Regions from separate parts of the Sporosarcina sp. P19 genome, predicted to be linked through region 1. Evidence: riboswitches for the same ligand, from Rfam matches in the RefSeq annotation. Region 1 holds a riboswitch; each other region holds the start of a gene.
What was found. Region 1 has a riboswitch for thiamine pyrophosphate ahead of thiC (phosphomethylpyrimidine synthase ThiC). Riboswitches for the same ligand answer to the same signal wherever they lie in the genome.
Positions count from the first base shown of each region.

Region 2: another riboswitch for thiamine pyrophosphate. It lies ahead of CSV74_RS09370 (ECF transporter S component); the one in region 1 lies ahead of thiC (phosphomethylpyrimidine synthase ThiC).
Region 3: another riboswitch for thiamine pyrophosphate. It lies ahead of thiO (glycine oxidase ThiO); the one in region 1 lies ahead of thiC (phosphomethylpyrimidine synthase ThiC).
Region 4: another riboswitch for thiamine pyrophosphate. It lies ahead of thiM (hydroxyethylthiazole kinase); the one in region 1 lies ahead of thiC (phosphomethylpyrimidine synthase ThiC).

Region 1 is NZ_PDYR01000003.1:196,710-201,811, forward strand. Features, by position in the region: gene CSV74_RS05755 (calcium/sodium antiporter) at 1-875, opposite strand, end outside; TPP riboswitch at 1,459-1,576, shown strand; gene thiC (phosphomethylpyrimidine synthase ThiC) at 1,695-3,467, shown strand; gene CSV74_RS05765 (aldo/keto reductase) at 3,928-4,782, opposite strand; gene CSV74_RS05770 (DUF1361 domain-containing protein) at 4,956-5,102, opposite strand, start outside.
Region 2 is NZ_PDYR01000007.1:76,673-81,774, reverse strand. Features, by position in the region: gene CSV74_RS09375 (exonuclease domain-containing protein) at 23-595, opposite strand; TPP riboswitch at 784-895, shown strand; gene CSV74_RS09370 (ECF transporter S component) at 978-1,547, shown strand; gene CSV74_RS09365 (ABC transporter ATP-binding protein) at 1,569-3,035, shown strand; gene CSV74_RS09360 (energy-coupling factor transporter transmembrane component T family protein) at 3,013-3,780, shown strand; gene CSV74_RS09355 (DUF6526 family protein) at 3,867-4,301, opposite strand; gene CSV74_RS09350 (universal stress protein) at 4,606-5,016, opposite strand.
Region 3 is NZ_PDYR01000005.1:61,648-66,749, reverse strand. Features, by position in the region: gene CSV74_RS07410 (DUF2935 domain-containing protein) at 168-953, shown strand; TPP riboswitch at 1,469-1,580, shown strand; gene thiO (glycine oxidase ThiO) at 1,713-2,840, shown strand; gene CSV74_RS07400 (hypothetical protein) at 3,141-3,368, opposite strand; gene CSV74_RS07395 (CoA-acylating methylmalonate-semialdehyde dehydrogenase) at 3,590-5,050, opposite strand; gene CSV74_RS07390 (iron-containing alcohol dehydrogenase) at 5,084-5,102, opposite strand, start outside.
Region 4 is NZ_PDYR01000006.1:167,110-172,211, reverse strand. Features, by position in the region: gene CSV74_RS09000 (D-serine ammonia-lyase) at 1-234, shown strand, start outside; gene thiW (energy coupling factor transporter S component ThiW) at 404-892, opposite strand; gene thiE (thiamine phosphate synthase) at 907-1,563, opposite strand; gene thiD (bifunctional hydroxymethylpyrimidine kinase/phosphomethylpyrimidine kinase) at 1,563-2,378, opposite strand; gene thiM (hydroxyethylthiazole kinase) at 2,398-3,168, opposite strand; TPP riboswitch at 3,231-3,333, opposite strand; gene CSV74_RS08975 (DUF3238 domain-containing protein) at 3,525-4,721, shown strand.

The DNA of each region.
Region 1 (5,102 bases):
AAGCCCGTTCTAGAAAATAGCAACAATACTAAGGTCAAAACAATCATAATGATGACGTCGATAAATACTTTATCGTTCACCGCGATGGGCGTAATGACAGAGGAAGCCCCGAGAACAAACAGGATGTTGAAAATATTGCTCCCGACGATGTTCCCTAAAGCAATTTCACTTTCTTTTTTCAAAGCCGCTAAAATTGATGTAACCAATTCAGGCAATGACGTTCCGATTGCGATGATTGTAAGACCGACTAATGTTTCGCTCATGCCAAGAGAATAAGCGATTTTCGTGGCGTTATCGACGACCAAATCTCCTCCGAATATAATCGCCGCCAGCCCGACTAGCGTAATAAGTATATTCTTCCCCCACTTCACGTTCTCAGTGGGTTGTGTAAGCGTGGCATTTTGACGGCTTCGGAGGCCAAGTTCAATCACATAGTACATAAAGATTGAAAGGAATATCAAGAAAATGATTCCATCGCCGCGCGTAATCATATTGCTGCTGAAGCCTTGCAGTGCCATATCACTCATCAACACCAACATGACGATACTTGCTAATAAAGTGAACGGAATCTCTTTTCGGATGGTCTCACTTTGTACCTTCAACGGAAACAGAAATGCTGCCATTCCGACAACAATGGTGATATTGAATATATTACTTCCCACTACGTTTCCTACTGCGACGTCCGCGTTTCCGCCCATCGCTGCAATAATACTGACCGTCGCTTCTGGTGAGCTAGTTCCGAGCGCTACAATGGTGAGACCAATCAAAATAGGTGGAATTTGCAACAGTCTTGCGATATTTGAAGAGCCATCCACGAAATAGTCGGCTCCTTTTATTAATAATACAAATCCAATAATGAGTAAAACATAGGACATATATTGGTTACCTCCTCCATAGTAATGATATTTCTAATTAGCTGTATGCAAGCGTGTCTAGACTACAATAAAAAAATTGCTTCAATTACTGCATACTTGATGCATATTATGACAAGCACCATGATAAAAACAAAATATGTATGTGACTTTACTTCCCCATAGCATTCATCCTTCTCAATCCTAGATATGTTATACAATGTAAACTCTACTACACTGATCCTTCCTCTTTTATTTTTTCATTTTTGATTATCTCACGTCATCACTATTTATGCATCTTACAAGTCATACAAAGACATTCCCTTCTCATCATTACATGCTTTCTTGAGTGGTGTTGAAAAGATCTTATAAAAATAGCTTGTCCATAGAATGATCTTTACAGACAAGCCAGCGATATACTTTCCCACTAACTTCCTACCAGACTGAATGCAGAGTATATCGAAGGTTTTTTCTGATTCTGCATTTCTGCTTCCTCACCAATCACACTAGTTACATGTAAATAACGGAACTTATGAAAATTAACAGAATAATTAATCTTTAAAAACCGATTAAGGTATGGTATACTATTCCTGTTCGAACAATTAAATACTAATACTAGGGGTGTCCAACGTTATTGGACTGAGATGGAATGACAGTACACGCATTCCGGACTCTTTGGACCTGATCTGGCTCGTACCAGCGTAGGGAAGTTTTCATTTTATCAGCGACGCGTATTTATGCGTTTTGAAGACCAGGTCCTATCTACGGAACTGGTCTTTTTTGTTGCCGATTCCCATCACTTGAATCGAGTCATGTCGCCCCTTAAAAGGAGACGATGACAAAATGCAAGAGAAGCGAGAAGAAATCCATATCCATGAATGTTTTCCAGCTAGTAGAAAGGTCTACGTACAAGGAAATCGTCCAGACATACTTGTACCGATGCGCGAAATTGAGCTATCACCAACTATAACTGAGCAAGGTGAAATAGCGAATGAACCTTTCCGTGTCTATGATACAAGCGGTAAATATACGGAAGCTGGTTATCAAGTGGATATCAAAAAAGGACTTCCACTTATCAAGAAGAACTGGATAGTTGAACGAAATGACGTGGAAGAATATGAAGGCAGGCAAGTGAAACCACGGGATAACGGATATCGTTCAATGGAAAATATGCAAAAAGAAGCAGAATTTCCATTGTTGAAACGTAAACCATTACGAGCAAAAAACGGCATGAATGTTACACAAATGCATTATGCGCGCAAAGGAATCATTACACCTGAAATGGAGTTCATAGCAATCCGTGAAAATGTAACCCCTGAACTGGTACGGGATGAAGTAGCGAAAGGACGGGCAATTATCCCGTCTAATATCAACCACCCAGAGGCGGAACCGATGATTATCGGAAGTAAATTCCATGTGAAAATCAATGCGAATATCGGTAATTCTGCCGTCTCCTCTTCAATTGCTGAGGAAGTGGAAAAGATGACATGGGCTACACGCTGGGGCGCAGACAATATCATGGATTTATCAACTGGAAAGAACATTCATACAACACGTGAATGGATCATCCGTAACTCACCTGTCCCCGTCGGAACGGTTCCATTATATCAAGCGTTGGAAAAAGTAAACGGCAAAGTGGAGGATCTCTCATGGGAGGTATTCCGCGATACATTGATTGAGCAGGCAGAGCAAGGGGTCAGCTATTTTACAATTCATGCGGGTGTTCTGCTGCGTTATATTCCCATGACGATTCATCGTGTGACTGGAATTGTCTCACGAGGTGGCTCTATTATGGCCCAGTGGTGCATGTTGCATCATAAAGAAAGTTTTCTCTACACACACTTTGAAGATATATGTGAAATTATGAAACAGTACGATATCGCGTTTTCATTAGGAGATGGATTACGTCCAGGCTCAATAGCTGATGCCAATGACGAGGCTCAATTCGCTGAACTTGAAACTCTTGGAGAACTGACGAAAATTGCTTGGACCCATGATGTGCAAGTCATGGTAGAAGGTCCTGGACATGTACCTATGCATTTAATTAAGGAAAACGTTGAGAAGCAAATGGAGATTTGCCAAGAAGCACCTTTCTATACGCTCGGTCCTTTAACGACAGATATTGCGCCTGCCTATGACCACATCACATCTGCTATTGGTGCGGCTATGATCGGTTGGTTCGGGACAGCGATGTTATGTTATGTAACGCCTAAAGAACATCTTGGTCTACCGAATAAAGATGATGTGCGTGAAGGCGTCATTACGTATAAAATTGCAGCCCATGCAGCTGATTTAGCAAAAGGTCATCCGAATGCATACAAACGTGACAACGCATTATCAAAAGCCCGCTTCGAATTCCGTTGGCGAGATCAATTTAATTTAAGCTTGGATCCTGAACGCGCGATGGAATATCATGATGAAACATTGCCTGCTGAAGGAGCCAAGATCGCCCATTTCTGTTCGATGTGCGGACCTAAGTTTTGCAGTATGCGAATTTCACACGACATTAGAAAATATGCTGATGAAAACAGTTTAGAAGAGAAGCTAGCAATGGAAAATGGCATGAAGGAGAAAGCTGAAGAATTTAAAAAATCTGGTGCTGAAATCTATCATTGATAAGGAGTGAAGGAGTTATGACAACTGAACAGTTAATACAGCAGATCTCTGTAAAACGCCGAAATCTTCTTCAGTTAGAAGAACAGTTGGCTCTCCTGCAAGCACAGTGCATACACGAATATACAGAAACCGTAACATATAGGAAGTGTATGAAATGCTTGAAGATCGAGAGTGTCCATTATTAATACATGTTCTGCTATTCAAAAACAGGATTTGTGCTCTTTTAGCTTCCTGAAAAATTTATCGGTATTGTGACGTACTATCGTTTTCCATTCACGCGTCCGATTACACAAATACGTTTAGCCGTTGTCCTTTAAACGTTGGATTTCATGTTGGTACAATAAAAAGCGACCCACCACGCCTCTTTGCAATGCGGACCTAGGTGGGTCATTTTTATCAGGATAACAGGATCTGAAATCGCAGAATTTTTCAATGATCCCCTTTACTAAAAAAGATACGTTTAATCAAACTCTTCATATTCATTCGGGTGCTGCCCTTCTACTCTTCCCGCTTCGCCTTTATCTAAGGAATCAATTTGTCTCATATCTTCTTCGGTCAATTCAAAGTCGAATACAGTGAGATTCGCTTTTTGATGGGCATAGTTAGATGATTTTACGACCGTTAAAATATCATTCTGTATATTCCAACGAATAATAATTTGCGCTGGTTCCTTATTGTATTTTTTAGCTATCGAAACAATCGTTTCATTTTCTAACACGTCATTTAATTCACGCCCTAAAGGACTCCAAGCTTCTGTTACAATACCGCGGCTTTTATTGTATTCTACTAGTTCGTTATTGTTAAAATACGGATGTCGTTCAATCTGATTGGTCGCCGGCGTTACACCTGTTTCCTCAATGATACGCTCTAGATGTTCCGGTAAGAAATTAGAAACACCAATCGTCTTAATCAGTCCGAATTTCTGCGCATCGACTAATGCTTTCCACGCTTCTACGTATTGATCTTGTTTTGGAAGTGGCCAATGAATCAAGTATTTATCAAAATAGTCGATTCCGATACGGTACAGTGACTCTTGGATCATCAGAATTGCTCTTTCGTAATCATGTGAAGCTCCAGGAAGTTTGGAACTGATCATCAGTTCTTCCCTAGGTACAGATGACCGCCGAACCGCCTCTCCTACCATTCCTTCATTATTATAATTCGTTGATGTGTCAATCAGTCTGTACCCCGCTTCAATCGCTGTTAACGTACTGACTACACCTTGCGCACCTTTTACTTTAACCGTTCCGAAACCAATTGAAGGAAGGCTCGTTCCATCATTCAATCGCATCGATTGTACTTTCAACTGTTCCATTTTTATCTTACTCCTTTTTTAAAAGTAAACTCTTCTATTCGTCTCATCCATGTAATTTCCCTTGCTGAAAGTGAACTAAACATTCATTCCCCTTTAGAATCAAAAAGCACCTGTGTCTGCAATACACATGAATAGCTAAACATCCACGTGTATTGCCGGCACAAGTGCACTTCTTACTTTTCCTTAAACGATCGAAACAGCATATAGCAAAATAAAACAAAGCCAGAGAAAGCGATAATGAACTGTACCGCAAATCGATCTACTTCCGCCACTTGTTGTAACACTTGGAGTGGATTGAAAACTATATCCCAACTATTGAA
Region 2 (5,102 bases), on a different contig from region 1:
TCCCGGACATCTTTCACTGCTATTAAAATCTTGTTTTAGCTGGTTTCTTCATCGGCGCTTTATTCATCAAATAGGAGATGAATGTATCATCTTCCAGATGCGGATTGGACGAGTTCAACAAGACCGCAAGATTTTTTGCATCGTCGAGCGCTCTGTGAGCGTTATGCACTTGAATTCGGTGCGCTCTCAGCAATTGTTGCAGTTTACCGTTCTCAAAGCCGTAATTCTTCCATTTGATTTGTCGGACGGAGCAATACCAGTCCATGTCGAGCGTTTCAGGCAATAGTCGACTAACGAATCCTCTATCAAATGATGCGTTATGCGCTACTATACCGTCTGCTTGATCTAGTATTTTCAAGATTCTATCCATATCCAATGACTTCCCTCTTACCATCTGATCGGTAATGCCTGTGAGATTCGTAATGGTCGGAGAGATGGAATAGAACGGTTCTTGAAACTCGCAATACTCATCAGCCACCCGAATAATACGATTATCTTCATACTCTCCGAGCATAACGCCTAACTCGATCACTTCACTGGCCTCGGCACTCATACCTGTCGTTTCCACGTCAATAAATGCTATATGTTTCGTCATGTAAAAACTCCTTTTACACTCTATTTACATTATATTAAGAACACAATTAAGATTATTTCTATCCTTTTAGTATATCAGGATTTCACTAGTATATGTTCAATTTAAACTGTATGCAGTTCATTGAAACGTGTAGTAATTTCTTAAGTTGCCAGACAATTCAACGTGCTGTATACTAGGATTACTTACATAATTGTCCGTACGGGTGCTTGAGAGAAACAGGCTGAGATAGCAGATTAATCTACTGCTGACCGTTAATCTGATCTGGGTAATGCCAGCGTAGAGACCGTGATCGATGGAATTATACAGGAATCTCTTTCCTTCTTCGGCCGTCTGCTCTTCAGACGGCTTTTTTGTATAAAAAAATAACAAGGAGTGGAAGAGTATGAAGAAGTTAAAGTTTACCGATTTGTTGATCACCATCATGATTGGCGTGGTGTTTGGGGTACTGATGAAGTTTTGGGATGATTTATACACTGTCGTCAAACCGATCATGCCTGTCGCACGTCAACTGCTTTACGGCATGTGGTTCATGGTAGGACCGTTCGCCTTTTTATTATTGCGAAAGCCTGGTACTGCATTCATCGCAAGTCTGGCAGGGGCTTCCTTGTCTGCGTTTGCCGGACATGGTATTGAGGTTTTGATGTATGGGTTTGCACAGGGTCTTGCTGCGGAATTACTGTTTGCTGCATTCCGTTATAGACGCTATTCCATTTTAATCGCCGGGTTAGCAGGTATCGCTTCATGTCTTGCAAGTTTCGGACTCGATTTAATTTACGGGTACGCAGCACTCGAAACATGGGCACTCATTGTGAAATACGGATTACGTACAATCAGCGCATTCATCTTCACAGGTATTTTCGCTGTATTTATTGTAAGAGCGCTAGAAGCAACAGGCGTGACATCGTTAATTCGACCTGTTGATAAGAAAGAATATACGTTGCTTGATCAGTAAACGCGGAGGAATGATCCAACTATGAAAAACATCAGCGTTACCGATTTACGATTAAAGTTTCCAGGAGAAGATGCTTTGCTCTTTAAAGACCTCTCCTTCTCTGTTCGGCCTGGTGAAAAAGTTCTCATGCTCGGTCCTAGTGGTTGCGGGAAATCTACTTTACTCCAAGTATTGAGCGGCATTATACCAAACTCTATCGAACTACCAATGAAAGCAACAGACATTCAGTTGCCTGACTCATGGGGATTCGTTTTCCAAGACCCCGATACACAGTTCTGTATGACATATGTCGATGAGGAACTCGCTTTCGTATTGGAAAATCTTCAAGTTCCGCGTGAAGAAATGGCCCTTCTTATTGAAGAGGTATTGAAACGTGTAGACTTGCATTTGAAAGACCCACATACGTCCATCAATGAAATGTCGCAAGGTATGAAGCAGCGGTTAGCATTAGCTTCTGTATTATTACTGGAACCTGACGTGCTATTTTTGGATGAACCATCTGCCTTACTGGATCCAGAAGGCACGCAACAAATTTGGTCTTCTATTAAAGAAGCAACCGCTGATAAAACTGTGATTATCGTGGAACATAAAATTGATTTGATTGCGGACTGGGTTGATCGCGTAGTGCTGTTTAATGATCATGGGGTTATGATAGCAGACGGTTCACCTGCAGAGATCTTCGCACACTTTCAGGAAGAACTGAAACGTTATGGTATTTGGTATCCAGGGGTATGGGAAGAATATAAAGCGTCTGAAGCATTTCAATCGATGATGATCAATCGTCAAACAGTTACATCCGAGGAGAAAATTCAGATTCAGGACTTTCACGGCTATCGTGGTCAAGTGGAGAAGATTTCTGTCAAACGGGCGACCGTACAAGCTGCTGACTGGATTACGATTGTTGGAGAAAATGGTTCTGGTAAAAGTACATTGCTCTTATCACTCATGCAATTACTTCGGACTGACGGTGTCTACGAGGTGAACGGCGTGCCCATTGCGTGGAAAAAGAAGAAGCGCCAACTGCCGAAAGGTCTTTCACTTGTCTTTCAAAATCCCGAACTACAATTTGTGACGAATTCGATTACGGAAGAGTTAACCGTCTCTTTGCACGATATGCCAAAAGCTAATGCAGATCGTTATGCGAAGGAATTGATACGCTTATTTAACTTACCTGATTCTGTTTCACGCCATCCTTATCAGCTATCTACGGGTCAAAAGCGTCGTTTGAGTGTAGCAACTGCTCTCACTCCTGATACAGATATCTTATTGCTCGATGAACCTACTTTTGGACAGGACGCACGAAACACATTCGCCATTCTTGAGAAGCTGGAACAGTTGCGCATTGAAGGCATGACCATTTTGATGGTTACGCATGATACGGAAATTGTAGAGAGCTTCGCCACTGCTGTTTGGACTGTAGTGGACGGCGTACTGCATACGGCTAATATACCAGGAGGTGCAAAGAATGTTCAATTGGTTCACACCTAAACGCGAGACCTGGTTATTCCGAGTCAATCCCGCACTAAAATTTATCGTATTTTTTGCGTTCTTGATTATTACGCTTGTGAATCAAAGTGTACCTTTTGCTATCTCACAAGCGGTTTTATACGGAATAGTGTTTTATGTATTCAGCGGTTATTCATTGAAGAAACTTTCAATACTTTCAATTCCGTTAGTCATTTCTTTCCTGTCTACTGGATTGACGATGTTGTTGTTCGGTAAGGGGGAAGCGGTGCTTTGGCAATGGGGGCTGTTCAAGATTTCCGAAGAGAGCATTCAACATGCGCTTTTGCTCGGAAGTAAGTCCCTTTCATTCGGATTCGTCGGCTTTACGTTTATCTTAACGATCCAACCCGTACTATTCTTTTACGCTATGATGCAGCAGTTTCGTCTACCATCCAAATATGCATATAGTTTTATTGCGGCTTTTCGTTTAATTCCTGCTGTAACTGAAGAGCTGCAAATTCGCAGGAATGCGTTGAAAGTACGGAATATCCAGTTTTCAAAAGGGATAAAGGGGTTGTATGAGCGATTGCAATCCTATACCGTCCCTCTATTTGCCCAAAGTATACGTCGCGCACAACGCATTGCAGTTGCGATGGAAGCAAAACAGTATCAGATGGGTGCTGCCAGGACGTATTATTATCCTACACGGTATAACGGCATAGATATGTTTTTTTTACTTGTCATGATAGGTAGTTTATGTTCGGCTTTTTTACTATCAGTTTATTGATAATCATTCGATAAGCCACACTTAAAATATGTAACCACAGTAAAAGAGAGCACAGATCTAGTTCAGATCCTGTGCTCTCATTTTCATTACACCCGCTGATGATCTGCTCTCCAAGACTTTACGGATTTCTTAATTTCATCAGGCGATAGCTCTTCAACCACAGCCCGATCCGCAAGCTCCACGTACTCCTCATCTGAAGCAAATCGTAATGCAATCAATTGTGGTTTCGTCAATCTTGTAGCTAAACGGTTACCCGTCAACATAAAGTAACGAAGCTGTTCTTCCGTGACGATTAATCGATCTTGCAAAGACAACGCATAAATACGTGCAAGCATTCCTGGAATAATAGCGAGAACGGTAACTGCGAATAATAGCAGAAGCTGCATTGAAAAACCATGCTTTACGAATTGATAAGTTCCATAGATCGCTGTTGTTAAAAGCAATACAAAGCTTAATGGCAGCCAAATGTAGTGTTGCAATGGTGTTACACGTGTATGATTTTCATACGATTGTTCTTTCATCTTGTCACCCCTTATATACCCATATGGGTATCATATCTTACTGGGCACTAGATGTGTACGTAAATGCTTTTAATTAGGTTAGTCGTTTCAATAAATCATGCAACCTACCCAATCATATTTATCTAGCTTTCAATCCAATTATGTAATTTTTTGCAAGAGTGCGTTTCGCGTCATTTAGTACAGCCAGTGTTCTAGTTGCAAATATCATTATGATATCCAGTATCCTTGTAGCTAATCAACGACTCTAAAAAAACTGCCATAGCATATCTTTACGAGATGCTATGGCAGTTTTGCTTTATATTATTTATTTAATTATCGTGACAGAGCTATTCACATGTTTGATTACTTTTTGACTGACACTACCCATTACTAAATTTTTAAGTAATCGCAAGCCTCGACTACTAAGGATGAGGTGATCAATTTCATTATTGTTTACATGCTTAATGATTTGCTGGTGCGGATTTCCTTGAAGTACTGTGACTTCCGCTACTATTCCCTTATCTTTTACTAACTTCAACGCAGATTGCAACTTCTTCTTTTGATACTTATCAAGACTATTAGGACTTTGTTTTAATAATCGCTCATCTTCTTTATTGAAGTCGATGACATGGATCAATTCTAGTTTCGCTTCAGAAAATTGTTCCATTAACATAATCGCATAATCTGTTGCCCGCAATGCATTATCTGAGCCATCTACCGCCACAGCAATCTTCATGATAAAACCTCCTACAACTACTTTCTTCAATTTTTCAATTGAGATCTTCTTTCAGCTTCTGTCACCGACATAACAATCCATTCTCA
Region 3 (5,102 bases), on a different contig from region 1:
AATACATACATAAAAACAGCAGCTACACATAATATGAATAGGGAAGTAGATTGCAGGCTACTGAATATGGAAGTCTCTTTACACTTAATTGGCGTGTGAAGAGAATATCTACTGTCAGAGACCTCAATGGATAGGGAGGGAATGTATTGAAGAGTTTACAGGAAGAGATGTCATTTGAACTGCGTTTTTGGTTACAAATATTAGGCGATCATGCACGCTTCATTCACGATTCTTTAGCGCCGGATGAAGTGGCAAATATTAAGACAGCAAGTTATTATATACAGTTATTTGATGGCCTTCTTGCTAAAGCAAAGGGAGATCTGGATACACAATCTCTACGGACATTAGCGCAAGAAACTTTAAAAGCGAGTGAAGATATTCGCAAGTTTAAATTATTATTAATACAGCAGCATTTAGTCGGCAACATCAAAATTTCTCTGCCACCTTCCTTTATTAATCACATGGTGAATGAAGTAGAAGAGGCTATACGTATATTTACATGCTTTGCAAAAGGAGAGAAACCACCGACTGTACATCCTCTTCACCATGACTTGCTGTGGTTACTCGATGCGGCAGGGCATGCGGGCGCTCTTGATGCAAATTTAGACCGTGTGGAAGCCAAGCTCAAAAAGAAAAGTGAACGATTTACTAAAGAGTGGGAAGCATTTTATTTAAAAGCAATTGAGATGGCTGGTTATTTACGTACGAATATTATGAAATTCCCAGCGTTAACTAAATTCCATCAGGACATCAACTTAGAGATGACTATTTTTAAAGCATTTTTAAGAGAGTTGGAAGAGATGGATTTGAAGAAAGAAACGCTTGGGACCCTAACCCCTTTAATGGCAGATCACATGGCGCGTGAAGAAATATATTATTTAATGAAATTAGCTGAATCCACTGATATTCCATCACCAAAGGGAGATCCGACGAAATCGCGTGTTGAGTCTTGAATGGGAGGCGTAGGATGAGGTACCAGGTCCCCGCACGCAGGTAGCAGGAGTAATCGCTGCCACAACTGGGAACAATATAGGTATTGCAGGAGTGACTGGTCCGTATATTATGAAAATCCTTCCGATAAGAAAGCACTGTTCATCAGTCAAAGTGTTGAATCTTCTTACACAATAATAGAAGGTTATTTAATAAATACATGGATTAAGAAAGTTCTACCAGCACTTTTGGTTTGCAATAGTGCAGTATTTACAGTCCACCTTACGTTTCTAGTAAAAAGAGAGTTGAGAATATTTTAGTGTCGGGCTACGCTGTGTACGATACAATTCAGTCAATACACTACAATTGCATACAAAAAGAACCAAGTAGCCAATCACCTGGTCGGATGAATGGTTTGCCGTTGTATGATTATTCTCTTTGATGTCTTGTTATAAAATCACCTTGCATAAGCACCGATCCATAACTAATTTCAAATGACAAATTTCGGCTTGTATGTTATTCTGAAAAAAATGAATATTTCATCCGCTAGAGGTGCCTTTGAAAAAAGGCTGAGATCAAAGTGATTGACTTTGGGACTCTTGGAACCTGATCCAGCTCGTACTGGCGAAGGGAAGTGGCACTGCTTACATCACTTGTATGTTATGGACTGTATACATGAGGCGCTGCTTTCTTCTATGAAAGTGGCGTTTTTCATTTTCTAACAGGCTGATATAGATGTTCAATAGCATTAGTATTTAGGTCATCTATGAGGAGTGGAAATAATGAAGACATATGATCATATTGTTATTGGCGGAGGAGTAATAGGTTGTTCCATTGCCTATCGACTGGCCAAAGAAGGCTTAAGCGTAGCTGTATTTGATGCAGGCAAAGCCGGACAGGCCTCTATGGCAGCAGGAGGGATGCTTGGGGCGCAAAATGAGTTTGAGCAGGACAATCCGTTGTTGGGAATCGCACTGGAAAGCCGAGCGATGTTCCCCCAACTTCGTGATGAATTGCTGTCCGAAACGGGTATAGACATTGATTTACGAACAGCTGGCCTGATCAAAACGGCCGCGACAGAACAGGATCGTGACGAGCTGCACCGACAGTATCACTTTTTATCCGAAAAGGACCCATCCATTCAGTGGCTTGAGCCGGAAGAAGTGCCGGAGATCGAACCTTGTATGACGTCCCAAACTGCCGGTGCTATTTTTCTGGAAAAAGACCATCAAGTGAAAGCCCCCTTGCTCGCACAGGCCTTTTTGAAAGCAGCAATGCATGCCGGTGCCCATGTATATGAAGAAACAAAGGCTCTTCGTCTGCTGATTCAGCAAAACCGGATAGTGGGGGTTGATACTTCAATCGGCTCGCTTTATGCAACTCAAGTGACGATTGCAGCCGGTGCCTGGAGCAGCCATCTCTTAGCTGACACTGATTTTTCCTTGCCCGTCATTCCTGTGAAAGGTGAATGCTTGTCAATCCGGCTGGCCGGCCCTGCACCGGTCAAAACGGTATTTGCGGTAGACGGCTGTTATATTGTGCCGAAACGAAATAAGGAAATGCTCATCGGTGCAACGTCTATTCCCGGTTCCTTTGATACATCAGTAACGGCTCATGGCATTCTTTCGCTATTACAACGGGCTTCCCGCCTATTGCCTGTGCTTAGTGATGGAGTGATCCACCGAACATGGGTCGGTGTACGTCCCCAAGCCGCAGACCATCTGCCGGTCATGGGGTCTCATCCGTTCATCGACGGGCTGCATATATGTACCGGTCATTACCGAAACGGCATTTTGCTTAGCCCGATAACAGGTATACTGATGAAGGATTACATAAACGGCTGTCAGAAGACGCATGAGTTGCTTACTCCTTTTGCTTTAAGTGGCGCCAGGTTGAGTTACCAAGCCTAGGTTGCAGCATATAGTGGGTGGAAGTCCTATCGAGAATGAATTAGCCATTCACTCGTAGCGAGTCTTGGAGGATGTGAGGATCATACTGTGCTTGTGTTAAATGGGCGAAACGAATGCTATCATTGTTGTTGATTTGGACAGTTATCGCGGTAATTATGTTGTCGTTTGCGGTCCAGTGTAATTATTAGGAATCATTACACTACGTAAAGTATGTGCTACCTTAATACTTTTTTAATTCTCGCAGTTCAATATATGTAAAAATACAGCCGCCACTTTTAAAGTGGCGGCTGCATTTATTCATCAGTGTTTACGATGATGAAACAGACGGGACAGGCCTTTCAGAATGATCGCCAAGGCGAACAACACGATGATGATCACGATGATCACTGCAACGGCTAAAAGCAGCAGGTTAGCACCAACGACCGCCAATACAGCGGGCACAATTAAAAACAAGCCGAGCAAAGCATATCCGGCTAGAAGCCCGAAGAAGAAAAGCTGTTCTTTGCTTGCTTTTTCACATTTTGACATAAACTTCACCTCCTTGCTGTACTATATGTAACCTCCAGCAAGGCGAACTAATGCAATACACACGGTTGTTGTAAATAAAAGAGTATTTATATAGAAACGGTAGAAACGGTACCAGGTCCCCACACAACTCGAAACTATTCAGACAATTACAATTTGATAATACGTAAAACACCTTCTCTCTGTTTAAAACAAAGAGAAGGTGTTTTCGTATGGTATAGTGATTACTCCCAACGACCAGTAAGTACTTTTTGACGTGTATAGAAGTTCAGTCCATCTTTTCCATTGGCATGTAGATCACCATAGAAGGAATCTTTCCACCCAGAGAACGGGAAGAAGGCCATAGGTGCAGGTACGCCGATATTTAATCCGAGCATTCCTGCATCGATGTTTTCACGGAAGTTCCGTACATTTCCACCGTCTCTTGTGAAAATACAAGCACCGTTTGCGAACTTGGATTGATTCGATAATTCGATTGCTTCATCTAAGTTTTTCACACGGCTAATGGATAGAACAGGAGCGAAAATTTCGTCTTGCCAAATTTTCATCTCGCTCGTTACATGATCAAAGATGGTAGGGCCGACAAAGTATCCTTTTTCTTTAGCTGCGCTGTCTTGGCGGCCGTCGCGAACGAGTGTTGCGCCTTCTTTTTCACCTGTCGCGATGTATTGTTCTGTTCGTTCTTTATGAGTATCACGAATGACAGGTCCAAGGAAGATTCCTTCGTCCAAACCGTTTCCGATGGTGAGTTCATTCGCACGATTAAGTAAAGTTTCAACAAACTCATCTGCAATATCGTCTTCAACAGCGACGACTGAACATGCCATGCAACGTTCTCCGGCTGAACCGAATGCTGCGTTGATAATTTGAGTAGCGGCGTTGTCCAAGTTCGCATCTTTCAAGACGATGGAGTGATTTTTTGCTCCAGCTAGTGCTTGAACGCGTTTTAGATTATCCGTTCCGCGTTTGTAGACGTACTCTGCGACGGGCTGAGATCCTACGAAAGAAATGGCAGCAATTTTTTCGTGATCCAGAATACTATTTACTACGTCATGTGCTCCGTGCACAATATTGAAGACGCCTTTTGGTAAGCCGGCTTCTTCGAGTAGTTCAGCTAAGCGGTTTGCCAGCATCGGCGTACGCTCGGATGGCTTGAGTACAAATGTATTTCCTGTTGCAATTGCCATCGGGAACATCCAGCATGGCACCATCATCGGGAAGTTGAATGGTGTGATCCCGCCGATGACACCGATTGGGTAACGGTATGTTCCAGATTCCAAACCTGATGAGACGGATGGCAAGTTATCTCCCATCATCAAAGTAGGGGCTCCTGCGGCAAATTCTACACATTCAATTCCGCGAAGTACTTCGCCATGCGCTTCAGTAAAGTTTTTTCCGTTTTCGACTGTGATGATTCTAGCGAGCTCATCCCAGTGATCTACTAATAGCTGCTGATATTTGAATAGAATACGTGCGCGACGTGGGACGGGTACCTCTTTCCAAGTAATGAATGCTTCGCTTGCAGCTTGTACTGCCCGATCCAAATCTTCAGTAGTTGAGATCGGAACGTGTGCAACGACTTCTCCAGTGGCGGGATTATATACAGGCTCTGTTTGGTCTGTCGTAGCGGATACCCATTCACCGTTAATATAGTTTTGTACTGTCAATGTAGAATTTGTTGTCATATAGATGACCTCCTATTGTAATTACATATGATATTAAAATTGGTATTCATAG
Region 4 (5,102 bases), on a different contig from region 1:
TGCTATACGGTAGAAGATCAGACATTATTCACGCTATTGAAAGAGCTGGCCGACAGTGAGGACATCTGGCTGGAACCTTCAGCACTTGCTGGTATGATAGGGCCTGTCCATGGGATTAAGTCTAAATTGCCGTTTGCTGACTTTAAAGACGCGACGCATCTCGTATGGGGAACGGGTGGAAATATGGTGCCTGAAGACGAAATGAAGGGCTATTATAATCATATGAGGAAATAATACCCACTATTTCCCGGGAAATCGACAAAAGATCCGTAGAGAATAATCTCTGCGGATTTTACAATTTAGAGCGTATGATCTGGAAGTGGGAAGACATCATTGATTGACGTTCCAGAGTGCAAATCTGACCTTAATACTGATGCCCACCACATCGTTTTACATCATGGTCTTACTGTAAATCTTTAAAAATCTTCAATTTCAAAAGTCTTGGAGCCAACAATAGGCCGATAATTGTTCCACTCACTGTCGATACAAGAAAAGGGGGGAGGAAGAAGAAAGCGGTTACGGTCGTGCCCATCAAAATTTTTGCATAAGGCACTGCAAACAAAGGCGCTATCAAACCAGTACCGATTATCTCCCCAATGCCTGCACACCAATTTCTTTTGAAACGCTGATAGAATACGCCGGCAAAAAATGCACCGATCATCCCGCCTGGAAATGCGAGCAGTGAGCCGGTTCCTGTTAGTACACGTACGAGTCCTGTCATAAACGCTACTATGACGGCGGCGCCCGGACCCATTACAATCGCTACTATGACATTCACAGCATGCTGTATGGGGTATGCTCTGGCGATACCAGCAGGAAATGAAACGAATGCAGAGCCGGCAACTGCAATTGCGACAAACATTGTCATGAACATCATTTTACGTGTATTCATACGGACCTCTTTCATTACAACAAGGAGTGAATGGTTTTTGATAAATCACTTGCCGCATACTGTGGATCTTTAGCCGATGCGATAGCGGAAACAACGGCTACACCGTCTGCTCCCGCTTGGATAATGGAGCCAGTAGTAGCCAGTGTAATACCACCTATAGCAACTATTGGCATATCAGGGAATGCAGTGTGAATTTCTTTTACCAGAGTGGTACCTACAACGGCTGAAGCATCCAGTTTGGTTGAAGTCGGATAGATAGGCCCTAGTCCTACATAATCCGCCCCAATGGATTGTGCGAGTTGTACTTCTTGTGCGTTGTGAGTCGAAACTCCGAGCCATTTATCCGGACCAATTCGCTGCCGCACGCTGTCTGCCTGTTCGTCATCTTGTCCTACATGAACTCCGTCTGCATTAATTGCTAATGCCAGATCCACATCGTCATTGATGATGAAAGGAACGCGATACAGTCTGCAGAGCGCCTGACACTTTTTGGCGAATCCGAGCAAAGCGTCGCCTTCAAGTGCGTTCGATCCTTTCTCACGCAATTGAAAACATGTGATACCACCGCGAAGAGCTGCCTCTACTATTGCTAATGGATCCTGACTTCCTGAGTTTGGCGTGCCCATTACAAAATATAAGCGTAATGCTTTCTTTACTTCCATATTTCGCATCAATGCATCTCCTTTTTCAGCTGACCATATGCCCAGTGATTTGTCGGTCCGTGTCCTGAACCGATCTTCAAGCCGTTTTCAATCGCAGCCTGTATGAATTGCTTCGCTTCGGCAACTGCATCCGGAATGGAATAGCCTTTTGCCAGGAAACTGGTCAGTGCAGCCGCAAATGTGCATCCAGTTCCATGTGTGTCTTTAGTTTGGATCCAAGGTGTTGTCACGGTGAATGACTGACCTTCTGCATCGGCATAATAATCCTTTGCATCCAGTACATCGCTACGGTGACCGCCTTTCATCACGACAGCTTTCGCTCCCATCTTAATAAAAGCAGTTGCAGCTTGCTGAATGTCTTCGTCTGTCTGTATTTTCATTCCGGTCAGCACTTCCGCTTCAGGAATATTTGGTGTCACAATCGTCGCCAGCGGTAGTAAGTGTTCCTTCAGTGCTTGAATCGCCTGCTGTTGCAATAAAGATTGTCCACCCTTTGCAATCATGACAGGGTCAATGACTAAAGGAATTGGGGGGTATTCTTTTAATAGCGCAGCTACTTCAGTAATAATATCAGCCGAAAACAGCATTCCGGTTTTACATGCTTTTACATCAAAATCATCAAGCACAGCCCGTATTTGTGTTATGACCCCGTCGGTCTGTATTGGATAAACACCGTGAACACCGTGCGTGTTCTGAGCAGTCACTGCAGTTAGTGCAGAAGTTCCAAATACGCCTAGCTCCTGAAACGTCTTTAAGTCAGCCTGAATTCCTGCACCTCCTCCGCTATCCGAACCAGCAATGGTCAATGCTACTTGTACTGTCAATTAAAAAACCTCCTGTCTATTATGCTGAAAATGTTTTTGATTCGCGATCCAATGTATGTAATGTATTTAAGAAGTTCACAGCAAAGTCTCCGGGGCCACTTGAAGTTTTTGCTGTTTGTTCACCAGCTCGTTTATAAAATGAAAGTGCGTCTGCCACAGCTTCTAGCGGACGTTCCATTCCTACGGCAAGAAAAGCACCTGTAACAGAGCTGAGTAAACATCCCATACCTGTAATGGTAGTCATCATGGGGTGACCGCCTGTAATAGATAGTTTAGAATGTCCGTCCGTAACAATATCGACTTCACCTGAAACTGCTACCAGACAGTTGTACTTGCGTGCAGTCTTTTTTGCTATATCCTCGATGTCTGCTGAACCTTCTCCTGCATCGACACCCTTCGCGGCCCAGGGTATATCTGCAATCGCAGCTAGTTCGCCTGTATTACAGCGAATCAGTGTGATATCTACTTCGTCCAGTACTTTTAGGACGCTAGCTTTACGAAAAGGTGTGGCACCTGCACCAACAGGGTCTAGTACGACAGGTTTTCCTGCTGCGCGGGCACTGTTTCCCGCTAAAATCATTGCATCCACTGTCTGTTGTTTTAACGTACCGATATTTAAAATACTACAATCTGCAATTCTTGCGATATCTTCTGCTTCTTCTACTGCATCCGCCATAACGGGAGAAGCACCTAGTGCAAGTAAGCCATTTGCTTGGAAATTCGCGACTACAAAATTTGTGATGCAATGAACGAGCGGTTGCCTTTGACGAAGTTGTTGAATAAGTTGCATGTTTCTCTTCCTCCCATTAAAGGTATATATACAAAAAGCCCATGCATAGATGGGCGGTTGGGTATAAAAACTACCCACTTTCCTCCGCTAGTATGTACTAGATCAGGTTCAAAGGGTTTGCATAATTGCATCTCAGCCAAAAAGAAGGCACCCCTAGTGGTGGAATGTATCAGACGAGCTCATTATATCATATACATGAAAAAGGTTGAAATAATACTGGTATAACGAGGTGGAAGTAAGTGAAAATGAGAGATTGCGCATAGAAGAACAGGTATAACTATATGCTGAATGTTACATAATTATCTGAAGGCGTATAACTGTTTCAGATGAAATAGATAAAAGGGAGCAGATCGCAAATGGAGAAATTATTCGAAATTCAACAGATGGATCATTCGTTGGGTGATATAACGTTTACATGGAGTGATATAGGTGGTTATTACCGTGTCTATAAAGATGATCGGCAAGTATACGAAGGGACAGCCCCGAAGTTTACGGACGGGGAGCTGGATCCGTCACATCCCTTCCAATATACAGTGGAACGAGTGGAAGAAGGACGAGTTCAAAATGTAATTGTTATCCAAACATCAGCCCTGACAGAAGTACAGAAAGATGAACATCCTTTACAACGCTTAGTAATTACAACGATTGCTGCTTCATCGCAAATTGCATTGTCATGGGAGTGGATTAAGGATGTGGAGAAGTTCGATATTTACCGTAACGGTCAATACCTCGAGACAATTACTGATAATCGTTTTATTGATCGGCAGACGGATTCTTCGGAGCCGGTGGTATACAGTGTTTCGGCAACGCGCCCGTTGATTGACAGCAATCAGAAAATGAATGTCAGTAAATCGATTGCATCTAAAGTGTATGAAGTGATTATGCCCCCAGATCCTGACAATAAACCAACAGAAGAAGTTTATACTTTTTCCGTCCGTGTTAAGCAACGGGATCGATTACTAAAACCGGTGGCTGACAGGGAAAAAATAAATGAAGTGAAGCAATGGAAGTTCCGCTATACAACATTTTTAAAGGAAGATATCATAAAAAATCCGAATCTCTTTTCACCGATCCCATACTTTACAGGGGATGATCGGGACTTCAATCCAGAAGGAAAAAGCTTCCGCACCCGTGTCGATATAGAAGGAAAGTTTATTGGAGGAGACAGCGCACTGCAATTTACGAAAGCAACTGGACCCTCAATTGGATTGAATTATATGAAACGGTATAAACGTCATGACCATGCTTCTGTAGACGGTATAGAAATCGAGAGGTTGGAAGGAAGCTCGACCGAAGTACATTTTGCAATCAACCATGACGTGGGCAATCCACTAACCGCTTCACCGCCTATTCATTATGAAGTGAAAGCCCATTTGGATCAGCAAGGGAATCTAGACCTGGTTGGCTATCATAATGATGCGCCTCACCATGAAATTTATTTAGCACTTGATGACGAGGATTGGCGCTCCGTGCATCGTACTGAAAGTGAAGGGTTGGCGTATTTGTCGGGTGTGCTCGGAGATAATTATTGGCGTTATATGACGTGTAATTAACAATGAACGGCCGCAATCCATAGTAGATTGCGGCCGTTCATTTAACTATGCCATTCTATTTGATCGTTTCTTGAAAACCCTTTTCTATCAAATGTTTCCGTTCGGACTTTTTGTAGATAGATAAAGAGAAAGATAAAGGGGAATAAAGCAAGAAACGCAATTATTGACTGATATCCAACCATCTCTTTGAGCACCCTCCAGCAGTGAAGAGATAATTGTTACATGATTTTTCAGTCCAATAACCGTCATGGATAAAAGTATGACTTGCGGGACGCTGATAGAGCTCTTTTGATTCATAAAAACCCCTTTCCACTAAAGTACTTTCTCTTAGCATTACCTAAAATGTGCAGTTTAATAATCTTTATCATGAATTAAAGTAGA